Regions from separate parts of the Cellulomonas sp. P4_A2 genome, predicted to be linked through region 4. Evidence: riboswitches for the same ligand, from Rfam matches in the RefSeq annotation. Region 4 holds a riboswitch; each other region holds the start of a gene.

The links. A riboswitch is a leader RNA that binds a small molecule or an ion and turns the genes downstream of it on or off. The one in region 4 is predicted to bind S-adenosylmethionine.
Region 1: linked by a shared signal. The riboswitch ahead of AC1DUE_RS18800 (ABC transporter permease) and the one ahead of AC1DUE_RS05380 (DUF1737 domain-containing protein) in region 4 are both predicted to bind S-adenosylmethionine.
Region 2: linked by a shared signal. The riboswitch ahead of AC1DUE_RS02355 (methylenetetrahydrofolate reductase) and the one ahead of AC1DUE_RS05380 (DUF1737 domain-containing protein) in region 4 are both predicted to bind S-adenosylmethionine.
Region 3: linked by a shared signal. The riboswitch ahead of AC1DUE_RS18575 (LLM class flavin-dependent oxidoreductase) and the one ahead of AC1DUE_RS05380 (DUF1737 domain-containing protein) in region 4 are both predicted to bind S-adenosylmethionine.

Annotation. Positions count from the first base shown of each region.
Region 1 covers NZ_JBFUHG010000025.1:34,615-38,283, reverse strand. Annotated here, with positions in the region: gene AC1DUE_RS18815 (M20 family metallopeptidase) at 1-382, opposite strand, end outside; gene AC1DUE_RS18810 (rhodanese-like domain-containing protein) at 379-795, opposite strand; gene AC1DUE_RS18805 (NADPH-dependent oxidoreductase) at 825-1,643, opposite strand; SAM riboswitch class IV at 1,819-1,928, shown strand; gene AC1DUE_RS18800 (ABC transporter permease) at 1,973-2,971, shown strand; gene AC1DUE_RS18795 (ABC transporter permease) at 2,973-3,669, shown strand, end outside.
Region 2 covers NZ_JBFUHG010000001.1:453,841-457,509, reverse strand. Annotated here, with positions in the region: gene AC1DUE_RS02370 (TetR/AcrR family transcriptional regulator) at 1-586, shown strand, start outside; gene AC1DUE_RS02365 (DNA-3-methyladenine glycosylase I) at 583-1,182, shown strand; gene AC1DUE_RS02360 (hypothetical protein) at 1,375-1,590, shown strand; SAM riboswitch class I at 1,666-1,760, shown strand; gene AC1DUE_RS02355 (methylenetetrahydrofolate reductase) at 1,804-2,856, shown strand; gene metE (5-methyltetrahydropteroyltriglutamate--homocysteine S-methyltransferase) at 2,853-3,669, shown strand, end outside.
Region 3 covers NZ_JBFUHG010000024.1:26,954-30,622, reverse strand. Annotated here, with positions in the region: gene AC1DUE_RS18580 (GNAT family N-acetyltransferase) at 1-210, opposite strand, end outside; gene AC1DUE_RS18575 (LLM class flavin-dependent oxidoreductase) at 207-1,313, opposite strand; SAM riboswitch class IV at 1,524-1,643, opposite strand; gene AC1DUE_RS18570 (winged helix-turn-helix transcriptional regulator) at 1,706-2,083, opposite strand; gene AC1DUE_RS18565 (NADP-dependent oxidoreductase) at 2,206-3,105, shown strand; gene AC1DUE_RS18560 (phosphatase PAP2 family protein) at 3,150-3,669, shown strand, end outside.
Region 4 covers NZ_JBFUHG010000004.1:127,654-131,322, reverse strand. Annotated here, with positions in the region: gene AC1DUE_RS05390 (O-succinylhomoserine sulfhydrylase) at 10-1,266, opposite strand; gene AC1DUE_RS05385 (rhodanese-like domain-containing protein) at 1,263-1,682, opposite strand; partial or broken gene AC1DUE_RS05380 (DUF1737 domain-containing protein) at 1,709-1,888, opposite strand; SAM riboswitch class I at 1,882-1,983, opposite strand; SAM riboswitch class IV at 2,102-2,216, shown strand; gene AC1DUE_RS05375 (aminotransferase class V-fold PLP-dependent enzyme) at 2,255-3,649, shown strand.

The DNA of each region.
Region 1 (3,669 bases), on a different contig from region 4:
CGTCGTACTCGGCCAGGATCGCGACGGTCGGACCCGCGTCCTCGCGAGCCGCGCCGTCGTCGGGCCCGGCCTTGGTCAGCCCCGCGCGCAGCGCGGTCGACAGGCCGTGCGTCCCCACCTTCGCGGGCACGCCGCGCGCCCGCAGCAGGTCCGCGATCGCCGCGACCGAGCGGACCTCGCGGAACGCCTCCTCCGGGTGGGAGTGGATCGCGTGCGCGACGTCGAGGAGGTCCCCCTGGCCGGCGCTCGCCGCGTCCCGCACGAGGGCGCGCGACGTCTCGTCGGCCCCGTCGAACGGGGAGGTCAGCGGGACGAACGACCCGCGTCGGCGCTCGGTGAGCGCGCGCAGCTCGTCGAGGAACGCGGTGGAGGGGGTACTCATCCGGCGGTCGGCTCCTCGGCGGGCAGGCCCGCGTCCTTCCAGGCACCGAAGCCGCCGTCGACGTGGACGACGTTGGTGAAGCCCTTGGCGCGCAGCTCCGCGGCCACCGGGCCGGACCCGCGCACCGAGCCGCAGACGACCACGATCGGCGTGTCCAGCGAGACGACGGGTGCGTGGTGCGTGGCCGCGGCGAGGTCGAACTCGTCGTCGATCGCGTACCGGTCGCCGACCGTGGCGCCGGGGATCGCGCCCGTGCGCGACCGGCCCGTCTCGCTGCGGACGTCGAGCAGGAACGCGCCCTCGGCGACGCGCTCGGCGGCCTCCTGCGGGGTGACCGCGGGCGCGAGCGCCGCGGCGTCCTCGAGGCTGAGGTGCTCGGCGGGGGCGCCCGGGCGGGCGGTGGTCTCGGTCATCGTGCTCTCCTTCGTCGTCGTGCCTGTGCTCATCGGAGCCGGAAACCCTGCGCCTCGAGCGCCGAGCGGAGCTGGTCGCGACCGTTGAGCGCCGCGGGGCCGGAGAGCCGGGCGAGCAGCCGGTCCGTCCAGGAGTGCGACAGCCCCTCGAGGGCGTAGAACTCGCCGATCCGCTCCTCGTAGCCGGCGACCGCGTCGGCGTGGTCCGCGTCGTCGTACACCTCGTGGTGCAGCACGGCCGACTGGGGCAGGCGCGGCTTCACGCGCGTGTTCTCGGACAGGTCGGGCCGCCCGACGACGAGCCCGAACGCGGCGAACACGTGGCGCGGCAGGTGGAGCAGTTCGGCCACCTCGGCCGGCCGGTTGCGCAGCGCGCCGATGTACACCGTCCCCAGCCCCAGCGACTCCGCGGCGAGCACCGCGTTCTGCGCGGCCAGCGCCGCGTCGACGAACCCGACGACGGCCGTCTCGAGGTAGTCCGCGCCCTCGGTCGGCGCGTCGTGGGCCGCGGCGATGGCGTGGGCGCGGCCGAGGTCGACGAGCCAGACGAGCAGCAGCGGCGCCTGCGTGATGTGCGCCTGGTTGCCCGCGAGCGCGGACAGGGCCGACCGGCGCTGGTCGTCGCGCACGGCCACGACGCTCCACAGCTGCAGGTTCGAGCTGGTCGCGGCGGACTGCGCGGCGGCGACTACGGCCGCGAGCTCGGCGTCCGAGACGTCGTCGGGCAGGTACCGCCGCACGGAGCGGTGCGCGAGCTGCAGCTCGATGACGTCGGAGGTGGCGACGTCGTCGGGTGCGACACCGCCGTAGCGGGCGTCGAGCGTGGACGGGAGGAGGGCGACGGACATGGTTCCCCTGGTGAGCGCGCTGTCGGAGTTCGCGGGGAGGGTGAGCCGCCCGGATGCCGAAGTCAACGAACCGTCGGCGACGTCTCACATCTCGGTCCTCGGGCAGTGCGTCCAGTCCGTGAGACGCAGCGGCGGATCGTTGACGACCCCGCGCCTCGTCCTTACCTTCGCGGCCGGTATCGAGTCCCGACGCAAAGCCCTGGTTGGTCGGGCAGCAACCCTTCACGTGACGGGGTGCTCCAGGTGACTACCCGGCACGGCGTTCCCGCCGTGCAAGCACAGACGACGGAACGAGGACCCCCGATGCGCGCCTTCCCCCGGGCCCCGCGATGAACCGCTACGTGCTCGCCCGCCTCGGGCAGGCGCTCCTCGTGCTCTGGGCCGCCTACACGGTGTCGTTCGTCGTGCTCTACGCGCTGCCGGGCGACCCGGTCTCGCTCATGTACGGCGGCGAGTCGTCGGACGTCACGCCCGAGCAGCTCGACGCGCTGCGCGCCCAGTACGGCCTCGACCAGCCGCTGCCGGTGCAGTACCTGACACAGCTTGGGGGCGTCCTGCGCGGGGACCTCGGCACGTCGGTGGTCCTGCACCGGCCGGTGACCGGCCTGATCGCCGAGGCGATCCCGCCGACCGCGGCCATCGCGGCGGCCGCGTTCGTGCTCGCTCTCCTGGTCGGCGGCGGGCTGGCCATCGTCGCGACCCTGGTGCGCAGCCGCGGCCTGTCCAACGCGCTGCTCGGCCTGCCCCCGCTCGGGGTCGCGATCCCGTCGTTCTGGTTCGGTCTGATGCTCGTCCAGTGGTTCTCGTTCCAGAACCCGATCTTCCCAGCGGTGGGCAACAAGGGGTTCTCCTCGATCGTCCTGCCGGCGGTGACGCTCGCGGTGCCCACGGCGGCGCTGATCGCGCAGATGCTCTCGCGCAGCCTCCAGCACAGCCTGCGCCAGCCGTACGTCGACACGGCCCGTGCCAAGGGCGCCGGCTCGGTGCGCGTCCACTTCCGGCACGCGTTGCGCAACGCCTCGCTCCCCGCGCTCACGGTGACCGGACTGGTCATCGGCGAGCTCCTGGCCGGGGCGGTCGTCACCGAGACCGTGTTCTCCCGTGCCGGGATCGGCCGGCTCACCGCGACGTCCGTCAGCGCGCAGGACATCCCCGTCGTGATGGGCGTCGTCCTGTTCGCCGCCGCCGTGTTCGTGCTGGTCAACCTCGCGGTCGACCTGCTCTACCCCCTGCTCGACCCGCGGATCGTGCGGCACTCGCGTCCACCGAAGGCCGCGGCCCCGGTCGCCGCGGCCGCGGTCCGTGAGCCCGCGACGGCGGGGGTGTGACATGACGGACCTTCTCGACGACCTCGCCACCACCGCCGCCGACCTCCCGGCCGACGCGCCGCTGGATCAGCCCGACGAGCAGACGCGCGGGCGGTTCGCCTGGGTCGGCGACCTGCTGCGCAGGCCCGGGCTCCTCCTCGCTCTCGTCTGGATCGGGTTCGTGCTCGTGGCGGCGTTCGTGCCGCAGGTGCTCGCGCCCGGCGACCCGCTCACCGGAGTGCCGGCCGACAAGCTGCAGGCCCCCTCGTCGGCGCACTGGTTCGGCACCGACCAGCTGGGTCGCGACCTGTACACGCGGGTGGTGCACGGCACGCAGCTGACGCTCGAGGCGGCGCTCGTGGCCGTCGGCGTCGGCCTGCTGGTCGGGGCCGTGGTCGGTCTGGTCGCCGGCTTCGTCGGTGGCGTGTTCGACGACGTCGTCATGCGCGTCGTCGACGTGCTGCTGTCCATCCCCGCGCTGCTGCTCTCGCTCGCGCTCATCACGGCGCTCGGCTTCGGGACGGTCAAGGTGGCGATCGCGGTCGGCCTGGCCAGCGTCGCGACGGTCTCACGCATCATGCGCTCCGAGGTCCTGCGTGTGCGCTCGTCGGTCTACGTCGAGGCCGCGCACGCCGGCGGCAGCCGCTGGTGGTCGGTCCTGTTCCAGCACGTGCTCCCCAACGCCTCGGGCCCCGTCGTCGTGCTCGCCGCCCTGCAGC
Region 2 (3,669 bases), on a different contig from region 4:
CGACCGCGCCGCGGGCACGCCTCCCGTCACCGACGCCTCGCTGGGGGGCTGGCGCGAGCGGCTCGAGCTCATCCTCGCGATCCAGCAGCCGATCCTGCGCGCGCACCCGTGGCTGGCCCGCACGACCACGGTCCTGCACGCCATCGGCCCGGGGCGGCTCTCCTGGATGGAGGGCATGCTCGCGGCGCTCGAGGACACCCCGCTGACCGAGTCGCAGAAGGTCGGCGCCATCGGCGTGCTCTCCACGCATGCGCTCGACCAGCTGCGGGTGAGCGAGCAGCTGTCGGCGCAGGCACGCACCGCGGCGGTCGGCCCCACGGAGGGCGACGCACCCGACCTGGGCACGCTCATCGGCATCCTCGCGACGCCCGCCTCGCACCCCGCGCTGCTGCGCGCCGTCGACGCCGGCGGCTTCGTCTGGGACCCGCTCGACGAGGACACCCTCGACTTCGGCACGCAGCTGATCCTCGACGGCATCGAGCGGCTGATCGTCGTCGCGTCGAGCCGACCCCAGCCCTCGCTCGACCGAGCGGCTCCGCATCCGGCCGGTCCGGTGTCGGACGGAGGAGACAGACTCGGGGCATGACGCTCCCCGACCCACTTCCCGAGCCTCGGCCGGACTCGAACATCGGCCGCTGCTTCGGCGACGGCAACCCGCTCTACGAGAAGTACCACGACGAGGAGTGGGGCAAGCCGGTCCACGGCGAGAACGCGCTCTTCGAGCGGTTCGCGCTCGAGGGCTTCCAGTCCGGGCTCGCCTGGATCACGGTCCTGCGCAAGCGGCCCGCGTTCCGGGCGGCGTTCGCGGACTTCGACCCGGAGGTCGTGGCCGAGTTCGGCGACGACGACGTCGCGCGGCTGATGGCCGACGCGTCGATCGTGCGCAACCTCGCCAAGATCGAGGCCACCATCGCGAACGGCCGGGCGCTGCGCGCGCTGCACACGGACGGCGGCTCCCTCGACGCGGTCCTGTGGTCGCACGCCCCCGACCGCTCCGGCTGGACGCGTCCCGCCACGTGGACGGACGTCCCGGCCATCACCCCTGAGTCCAAGGCCCTCGCCAAGGAGCTCAAGTCGCTCGGTTTCCGGTTCGTCGGACCCACCACCGCGTACGCCGCCATGCAGGCCTGCGGGGTGGTGGACGACCACCTGGCCACGTGTCCGAGCGCCCAGGGTGCCTAGCCGAGGCTCCGGACCCCCCGCGCCCCTAGAGATGGACGCCTGACCAGGCAGAACGCACTGGTACGCCCGGGTGAAGCACTGGACGACGGGGTCCTGGGCGTGCTGTGGCGCCGGGTGAGATCGATACTCCTGCCGGGTGACGCTCCCGAACCCATCTCGGCAGGTGAGAACCAGCCGACTATCGTGCCGAGAATGGCAGACGTCTTCGAACCCGACGGGCGGCACGACGACGTGCGCGCCGCGGCCGATGCGTTGACGGGAACCCCGGCACCGGACGTGGACATCCTCGCCGCGGTGCAGGACGGGCTGCGGCTCGTCCCGGCCGGCTCGCCCACCTCGTGGTTCGACGTCCCGCAACAGCGCCGCGGGCGTGACGACAACACCCTCGGCGGACGCCGTGGGGTCTGATCGCTCCCCGGGACAGTCTCGTCTCACCCATCGAGCGTGGTTGCCCACCATGTGGTCGGCGGTCTACGATCGCGCCTACCATCCAGAGCGGCCGAGAGACCTGGCTCGACGACGCCGCAGCAACCCCCCTCTTGCGAGGGTGTGGGTGCTTCCGCCAGGGACGATGGAGTGAACCCAGATGTCCCCGAACGACCGTTGCCCCACCCCGCAGGCGTGCCCGTGAGCGCCGCGACGCTGGAACCTCGCACGCCCGGGCTGCACGTCGCCCCGGCCGCGCGCCCCCACGCCGCCAACGACCGGCCGACCATCTCCTTCGAGCTCTTCCCGCCGCGCAACCCCGACGCCGCGCCGCGCCTGTGGGCGACCATCCAGGCGCTCGAGTCGGTGCACCCGGACTTCGTCTCGGTCACCTACGGCGCCTCGGGCAAGACGCGCGTCACCACCCGGCAGCTGGTCCGCCGGCTGCTGCGGGAGACGACGCTCAACCCGATCGCCCACCTGACCTGCGTCGGCACCTCCCGCGAGGAGATCACGACGATCGTCGAGGAGTTCCTCGACGAGGGCGTCCGCTCTTTCCTGGCGCTGCGCGGCGACCCGCCCGTCGACCAGCAGGACTGGGTGGCCCACCCGGACGGCCTGCAGACCGCCGGCGAGCTGGTGGAGCTGCTGCGCCAGATCGAGGCGCAGCGCTGCGCGGACAGCCCGTCGCAGGCGGTGCGCGCGCGCGTCCGACCGCTGTCGGTCGCGGTCGCGGCCTTCCCGCGCGGCAACCACGCCACCGGCGGCACCCGCGCCCAGGACGTCGCCTCGCTGCTGGCCAAGCAGGAGGCGGGTGCCGACTTCGCCATCACGCAGGTGTTCTTCGACGCCGACGACTACCTCGGGATCGTCGCCGACGCGCGCGACGCCGGGGTCACCATCCCGATCATCCCGGGCATCATCCCGACCACCGATCCCGCCCGCCTGCACCGCGTGCAGGAGCTCACCGGGGTCCCGGTGCCTGAGAGACTGTTCGACCTGCTCGGCTCCGCCGACGACGAGCTCGACCGCCACCGCCGGGGCATCCGCGCGAGCGTCGACCTGGTCAACGGCGTCCTGGACGGCGGGGCTCCCGGCGTCCACCTCTACACGTTCAACCAGCACCATGCCGTACTTGACCTGCTCGAGGGTGCACACCTCGACGGCGGAGCTCGGACAGCTCCCGACCTGGCCAGCGGGCCGCAGGTCACGGCAACCGCCGACCCTCGAGGGACTGAAATACCATGACCAAGATCCAGTTTCCGGCACAGTTCCCCGCCGGCTCCGTGCTCGGCTACCCCCGGATCGGCCCGCGCCGTGAGCTGAAGAAGGCCATCGAGTCCTTCTGGGCGGGCAAGTCGTCCGCCGACGAGGTCGAGGCCGTCGCCGCCGACCTGCGCCGCCGGACCCGGACGCGTCTGGCTGAGCTCGGCCTGGCGACCGACGTGCCCGCGATCCCGAGCGCGTTCTCGTTCTACGACCACGTGCTCGACGCGACGGCCGTCGTGGGCGCCGTGCCCGCACGCTTCGCCGACCTGGTGGCCGCCGACGGCACGCTCGACCTGGCCGGCTACTCGACCGTGGCGCGCGGTCGCGGCGACGACCTGCCGCTCGAGATGACCAAGTGGTTCGACACCAACTACCACTACCTGGTCCCCGAGATCGGCCCCGAGACCACGTTCCGCTACGCGAGCGACCGCCCCGTGCGGGAGTTCAAGGAGGCCCTGGCCGAGGGCGTCCTGACGCGTCCGGTCATCGTCGGTCCCGTCACGTACCTCGCGCTGGCCAAGTCCACCGAGGGCGCGCCCGACGACTTCGCGCCGATCGACCGCCTCGAGGACCTGCTGCCCGTCTACGCGGCACTCCTGCAGGACCTCGCCGCCGCGGGTGCCACCTGGGTGCAGATCGAGGAGCCCGCGCTGGTCTCCGACTCGATCGAGGTGCCGGCCGAGCAGCTGCTCGCCGCCGTCATCGAGGCCTACCGGGCCCTGGCAACGGACCTCACCGACCGCCCGGCGATCCTCGTCGCCGCCCCGTACGGCGACCTGGGTGCGGCGTTCC
Region 3 (3,669 bases), on a different contig from region 4:
GGTCCCGTCCTCCAGGATCAGGATCAGGTCACCGTCGGGCGCCGCGAACTGCTCGGCGGGGTACCGCTCGAGCTCCGCGCGCAGGTCGTCGACCCCGAAGAACTCGCTGTACCGCGTGAGGTACTCGACCGCGAGCTCGTCGAGCATCGGCTGCACGGCCGGGTCGCTCAGCGCGTACGAGCGCACGACGCGGAGGTCGGTGGTCGTCATGCCGACGCCGCGAATCGGGCGACGGTGCTCGGCACGGTGCTCGGCAGGCCGAGGGTGTCGCGGAACGTGCGGCCGGGGTACGACGAACGGAAGGCGTCCGACGCGCGCAGCACCGGCAGGACGCCGTCGACGAGCGCGACCAGGTCGGTCTGCACGGATGCCGGGCGGATGGTGAACCCGTCGGCGGCCTCGGCGTCGAGCCAGTCGGTGACCAGCTCGGCGAACCCCGTGGAGGTCCCGACGAACGCGAGCGAGCCGGTGTCCCAGCTGACGCCCTCCAGGTCGGAGAGCATGTCGAGGCGGGCCTGCGCGCTGGCCCGGTCCGGCCCGACGATGAGGTAGACGTCGACCAGGACGCGCACGTCGCGCGGGTCACGACCGGCGGCGACGACCGCGCCCAGGACCCGGGCCCGGGTGCGCGCGGCCTCGTCGCGGTCGGTGGCGCGGATGCGCACGACGTCCGCGACGCGTCCGGCCAGCTCGATCTCGTCGGGGGTCGTCGCACGGACGACGACCGGCGGTCGGCCCTGCGGCGGACGCGTGCTGCCCTTCGGGACGCCGGCGGCGAAGTTCACGCCGTCGTGCGTCGTGAAACGCGGGCGTGCCGAGGTCGTCGGCACCCAGCTGTCCCAGCGCCGGGCGACTGTGGCGGCCGCCTCGGCCGCGCCGGCGAGGGCCGCGACGTCCGGGGAGGACGACCGCGGGCCGGCCGTCGGCACCTCGTCGAGACGCGTGGTCCAGCCGACCTGCCACCCGGCGCGACCGGCGCTGGCCTGGTCGATCGTCGCGATGGCCGTCGAGATGTGCGCCGGTTCGAGGTGCGAGGTGCCGACCGAGGCGACGAGGCCGATGCCGTCGGTGCGCGCCGCGAGGCGGGAGGCGACGATGGCCGCGTCGAGGCGGGTCGTGCTGCCGCCGGGGTGCAGGGCGAAGTCGTCGTCGAACACGACGAAGTCGAGCGCACCGCGCTGGGCGACGGCGACGAGCTCCTCGAGGCGGCCGGCGTCGAAGAGACGCTGACCCTGGGAGCCGTGGGTGCGCCAGGCGGCGGCGCGGGCGCCGGTGTCGGACAGGTCGACACCGAGGTGGGCATGGGAGGACACAGGGGTATCCGTTCAGGTGGTGCGAGAGGTGGGGCGCGCACGTCAGAGGTGCGGCGAGGCTCGCCCCGTTCAGCGGGGCGTGCGAGGTGGAGCGGGGCGCTGAAGGTTCAGCGACAACAGGAACGCGTGAGCATGGCGTGGCCGCAGCTCGGGGAGCGGGGTGCTCCGAACGCGTTCATGGTCGTTCCTCTCGTCCCGGCACTGCCGGGGTTCGCGTCGTTGCCGTGTGGAGGCGTAGTGCCCACCACGACCAGGTCCTCATCCGGGGCACCCCACCGCGCGGAGGGTTGCCTTCCAGCTAGCCGGAGCTTCGCGCTGGAAATCTTGACCTTATTGGTAGGGAATTTAGATCGGGGGCCCGACGACGTCAAACCGCTGGTCACATCGTGAGATCAGACGCGGGCGTCGTACGCCTCACGGGCGATCGCGACCGCGTCCATGTTCGCCTCGGCCCACACCTTCACGGCGTGCACCACGGAGGTCAGCGAGACGCCCAGCGGAGTGAGCTCGTAGTCGACCCGGACCGGCACGGACGCGGTCACGGTCCGCGTGATCATGCCGTCGCGCTCCATGGCGCGCAGCGTCTGGGTGAGCATCTTCTGGCTCACGCCGTTGAGGCGCCGCCGCAGCTCCGAGTGCCGCTGCGGGCCGACCTCCAGCGCGGTCATGACCAGACAGACCCACTTGTCCGACAGCTCGTCGAGGAGCTCACGGGTCGGACAGTCGGCGTCGAACGAGTCGTACGCCGCGAGGGGGAGCGTCTCGAGCACGATGTCCTCCGAGCAGGGAACCAGACAGACCCTTTAGGCACCAGAAGGTGCCTACTTCCCAAAAGATACCACTGTGCTCAGGATGGGTCGCGTCCCGAACCGATCTCCCCCCGGAGGCCCTCATGTCGACCGTCACCCTCACCGTTCCCGGCCCCACCGCCGACTTCGCGATCCTCGACCTGCCCGTCCTGGAGCCCGGTCCGGGCGAGGTCCGGGTCCACGTCGAGGCCGCACCCGTCCACCCGGTCGACGTGGTCGTCGCGCGCGGCCACGTCCCGCTGCCGCCGGCCGACCGCTACGTGCTCGGCTGGGCGCTCGCCGGCGTGGTCGACGCGGTCGGCCCGGACGTCACGGGCCTCGCCCCCGGCGACCCGGTGCTGGCCCTGTCCGACTGGTTCGACACCTTCGTCGGCGCCCAGGCGTCGTCCGTCGTGCTGCCGCGCGGGTCGGTCGCGTCGCGTCCCGCGTCACTGAGCGCGGTGGACGCGTCGACGCTGGCGCTCAACGCTCTGACCGCCGCACAGGCACTGGACCTGCTCGGCCTGCCGGCGGGCGCGACGCTGGCCGTCACCGGCGCCGCCGGTGGTGTCGGCGGGTTCGCCGTCGAGCTCGCCCGGCACCGCGGGCTCGAGGTCCTGGCCGTCGCGCGCGAGGCCGACCGCGCCTTCGTCGAGCGCACCGGCGCCCGGCTCGTGCTGCGGGGCACCGACCTCGGCACGCTGGGCGCCGACGGGGTGCTGGACACCGCCGAGCTCGGCGCACCGGCTCTCGTCGCAGCCCGGGACGGCGGCGTGCTCGTGGCCGTCACCGCGCCCGCGACGCCCACGCCCGAGCGCGGCATCCGCGTCAAGACCGTCCACGTGGTCAGCGGCTCCGCGGGACTCGCGGACGTGGCGGCGCTGGCCGTCGAGGGCGTCCTGACGCCGCGCGTCGCGGACACCTACCCGTTCGAGAAGGCGGGCGACGCCTACGCCGCGGTCGAGGCCGGCGGGCTGCGCGGGGTGGTCGTCCTGGTGCCGTGAGCTCTCGACGAGCGCGTCCGGCCCCGCGCGCCTAACCTCCGGGGATGCATCCTCGCCCCCTCCGTCGACGCGCGCTCCTGCGTGCCGCCGTGTTCGGGGTCGCGTTCACCGTGCCGGTCGCGGTGCTCGCGTACGTGGTGCGGGCGCAGGTGGACGACGTCCTGCGGCTCGACCAGCAGGCCATCGCCTCCGCGACCGACTTCACCCGCGAGCACCCCGAGCTCCGGCAGGCGCTGCTCGTCTGGCAGGAGGCGTTCCAGGCGCGCTGGGTCAACCTCGCCGCGACGGTGCTCTGCGTCTGGGTGTGGCGACGGCACGGGATGACCACGCGGGCGCTGTGGGCGTTCCTCACGATCATGGCGGCCTGGGCGCTGCAGCTGGGCGCGAAGGGGCTGGTGCAGCGGGCCAGGCCGGTGGTCGAGGATGCCGTCTCGCACGCCCCCGGGTCGAGCTTCCCGTCCGGGCACGCCACGAACACCGCAGCCGCGGCCCTCACGGTGACGCTGCTGGTGTGGCCGCTGCTCGGCCCGCGCGGCCGGGTCGTCGTCCCCGTCGTCGCCGGCG
Region 4 (3,669 bases):
GGGACGTCGTCAGCGACCGAGCGTGTCCAGCGCCTGCGTGAGGTCGTCGATCAGGTCGTCCGGGTCCTCGAGGCCGATCGACAGCCGGAGCGTCGCCTCGCCGATCCCCACGGCCGCCCGGCCCTCGGCGCCCAGCTTGCGGTGCGTCGTGGTGGCGGGGTGCGTGATGATCGACTTCGCGTCGCCCAGGTTGTTCGAGATGTCGATGATCCGCAGCGCGTCGACCACGCCGAACGTCGCCTTCTTGGCAACCTCGGACGACGCGCCGTCGGGCACCGCGAGGTTGAAGGTCACGACCGTCCCGCCGCCGCTCTGCTGCTGCAGCGCGAGCGCGTGCTGCGGGTGCGAGGGCAGGTACGGGTAGCGGACCAGCGAGACGCCCGGCTGCTCCTCGAGCCAGGTCGCCAGCCGCAGGGCCGACGCCGTCTGGTGCTTGACCCGGATCGAGAGGGTCTCGAGGCCCTTGAGCAGGACCCACGCATTGAACGCCGACAGCGACGGGCCGGTGTTCCGGATGAGCGTCTGCACGGGTCCGTGGATGTACTCCTCCGACCCCAGGATCGCGCCACCGAGCACGCGGCCCTGGCCGTCGATGTGCTTGGTCGCCGAGTAGACGATGACGTCGGCGCCGAAGTCGAGCGGCTTCGACAGGACGGGCGTCGCGAAGACGTTGTCGACGATCACGATCGCGCCCGCGGCGTGCGCGAGCGTCGTGACCGCCGCGATGTCGACCAGGTCCTGCATCGGGTTGGACGGCGTCTCGAAGAACACGACGTCGGCCGGCGTCGAGAGCGCCGCCTCCCACTGCGCGAGGTCGTGCCCGTCGACGTAGTCGGTGGTCACACCCCACTGGGCGAAGACCTCCTCGAAGAGCACGACCGTGGACCCGAACAGGGCCCGGGCCGCGACGACGCGCGAGCCCGACTTGGCGACAGCCGCGATCGCGGTGAACACCGCGGACATCCCGCTGGCGGTGGCGAACGCCGCCTCGGCGCCCTCGAGCAGCCGCAGCCGCTCCTCGAACGTCGAGACCGTCGGGTTGTTGTAGCGCGAGTACAGGAACCGGTCGTGCTCGCCCGCGAACGCGGACTCGGCCTGAGCGGCGTCGTCGTAGACGTAGCCCTGCGTCAGGAAGAGCGCCTCGGACATCTCCTGGAACTGCGAGCGCACCAGCCCGCCGCGCACGGCGAGGGTGTCCGGCCGCAGCGTCCCGCGCTCGACCCGCTTCTCGTCCCAGTCGCCGGGACCCGGCACCCGAGGGCTCACCGCTGCCGCCACGGCAGGCCGGCCGCGCGCCAGCCCGAGTGCCCGCGGTGCCCGTCGGCACCCACGTCGCCCTCGAAGCCCTCGAGGACGTTGTACGCCGGACCGAGACCCGCGGCCGTCGCGGCGTTCGCGGCGTGCACCGAGCGGACGCCCGAGCGGCACAGGAACACGATCGGCCGCCCGTCGCCCGGAGTGAGCCCGAGCTCGCCGAGCTGCTTGAGGAACTGCGGGTTCGGGCGTCCCGACGGGTACGAGACCCACTCGACCAGCGCGGAGCGGCCGCCGATCGACGCGGCGTCGGGGATGCCGACGTAGGCCCACTCGGCGTCGGTGCGCACGTCGACCAGCAGCGCGTCGCCGTCGGACGTCAGGAGGTCCCAGGCCTGCTGGGGGGTCAGGTCGCCGGCGTAGCTCATACGGGCCTCGTCTCGTGGGTCGCGTTGCTGGGAAGGATGACGGCCTGCGCGACGATCACACGCTCGCCGTCGTAGGTCGCGGCCGGGCCGCCGTGCAGCACGTAGCCGTCGGCCAGGGCCTCCGAGACGCGCTCGCAGAAGGCGATGTCGTCGGTGCCGCTGAGCAGCCGGTACCTGAGTCGTTCTGTCACGTGCACAGCCTCCATCGGTCCTGGCGGTAGCACCCTCGTCCGTGCACTGTCGTGCACGCGGGTTGCTGCGGCGTCGTCGAGCCAGATCTCTCGGCCGCTCTGGATGGTGCCGGTGATGCTAGTGCGGGCGTCGGACGGAATCCAACTGGTGGAATCGAAGTCTCGCGATCCGAGACGAATCCGATCGTGCGTTGACACGTGCGCGGCGGGACGGGGACCCTCTTCTCAGGTCATGAGCGCCAGCGTCAAGCCCCGGCTCGCTGGCCGGCAACCCTCCTCCGCGGTGGGGTGCCCCGGGTGACGACCTGGCCGAGCTCCGTCCGGGGCTCGGCAAGCGCGGGGTCCACCGACGGCGGTGCCCCTCTGTGTCGGAGGACCATCATGACCACAACTGCCGAGCGCCTCTCGTGTGTGGACGTCGACGCGGTGAGCGAGCTGCTCCCCGTCGTCGGCGGCAACACCACGGTGCCCCTCGTCGACGGCACGCAGCGCGTCTACGCCAACCTCGACTACGCCGCGTCCGCGCCCGCCCTCGAGGCCGTCGCCGCGCGCGTCACGGAGGTCCTGCCGCTGTACGCGTCCGTCCACCGCGGCGCCGGGTACCTGTCGCAGGTGTCCACCGCCCTGTACGAGTCGTCGCGCCAGACGATCGCGCGGTTCGTTGACGCGCGTCCCGACGACGTCGCGATCATCACCCGCAACACCACCGACTCGCTCAACCTTCTGGCCCGAGTCGTCCCGAGCGGGTCCCGGGTGCTGGTGCTGGACATCGAGCACCACGCCAACCTGCTGCCCTGGGTGCACTCCGCGGACGGGCACGGCCACTCGACCACCATCCTGCCGATCGCCCGCACGGTCGCCGAGACGCTGTCCAGGCTTCGCGACGAGCTCGCGCGCCGGCACTACGCGCTCCTGACCGTCACCGGCGCCTCCAACGTCACCGGTGAGTCGCTGCCGCTCGACGAGGTCATCGCCCTCGCGCACGCCGAGGGCACCCGCGTCGCCGTCGACGGCGCCCAGCTGGTGCCACACCGCGGGTTCTCGCTCGCGGCCTCCGACGCCGACTACATCGCGTTCTCGGGCCACAAGACGTACGCACCGTTCGGGGCCGGCGCCCTGGTCGGACGTCGCGACTGGCTCGACGCAGGTGCGCCGTACCTCGCAGGGGGAGGTGCGGTGCGCGACGTGCGCACGGACCGCACCGTGTGGCAGCCCGCACCTGCCCGGCACGAGGCCGGCTCGCCCAACGTCATCGGCGCCATCGCGCTCGCGGAGGCGTGCGACCAGCTCGCGGCCCTCCCGGCCGGTGCGCTGCACGCCCACGAGGACGCCCTGCGTGCCCGGCTCGTCGCGGGCCTGTCCGCCATCGACGGCGTCGAGATCGCGCGCATCTGGCCCGACTCTGCCCCGCCCGTCGGCGTCCTGACCTTCACCGTCCCGGGCCACAACCCCGGCCTGGTCGCCGCCTACCTGTCGGCCGAGCACGGGATCGGCGTCCGTGACGGCCGCTTCTGCGCCCACCCGCTCCTCGCGCACCTGAACGCCTCCGACGGTGCGATCCGCGCGTCCGTCGGCGTCGGCACGACGAGCGAGGCCGTCGACCGGCTGGTCACCGCCCTGACGCAGTACCTCGCCGACGGCCCCGCGTCCGGCTACGAGATCGTCGACGGCTGCTGGGCGGTCGTCGAGGACACCCGCCCGCTCGTCGCCGTCCACGGCCTGGACCACCTGGCCGCCACGGCCGCGGCCGCCTGCGGCCCGGCCCTCGACGACTGACGCAGGCTCGGCGCCACCGG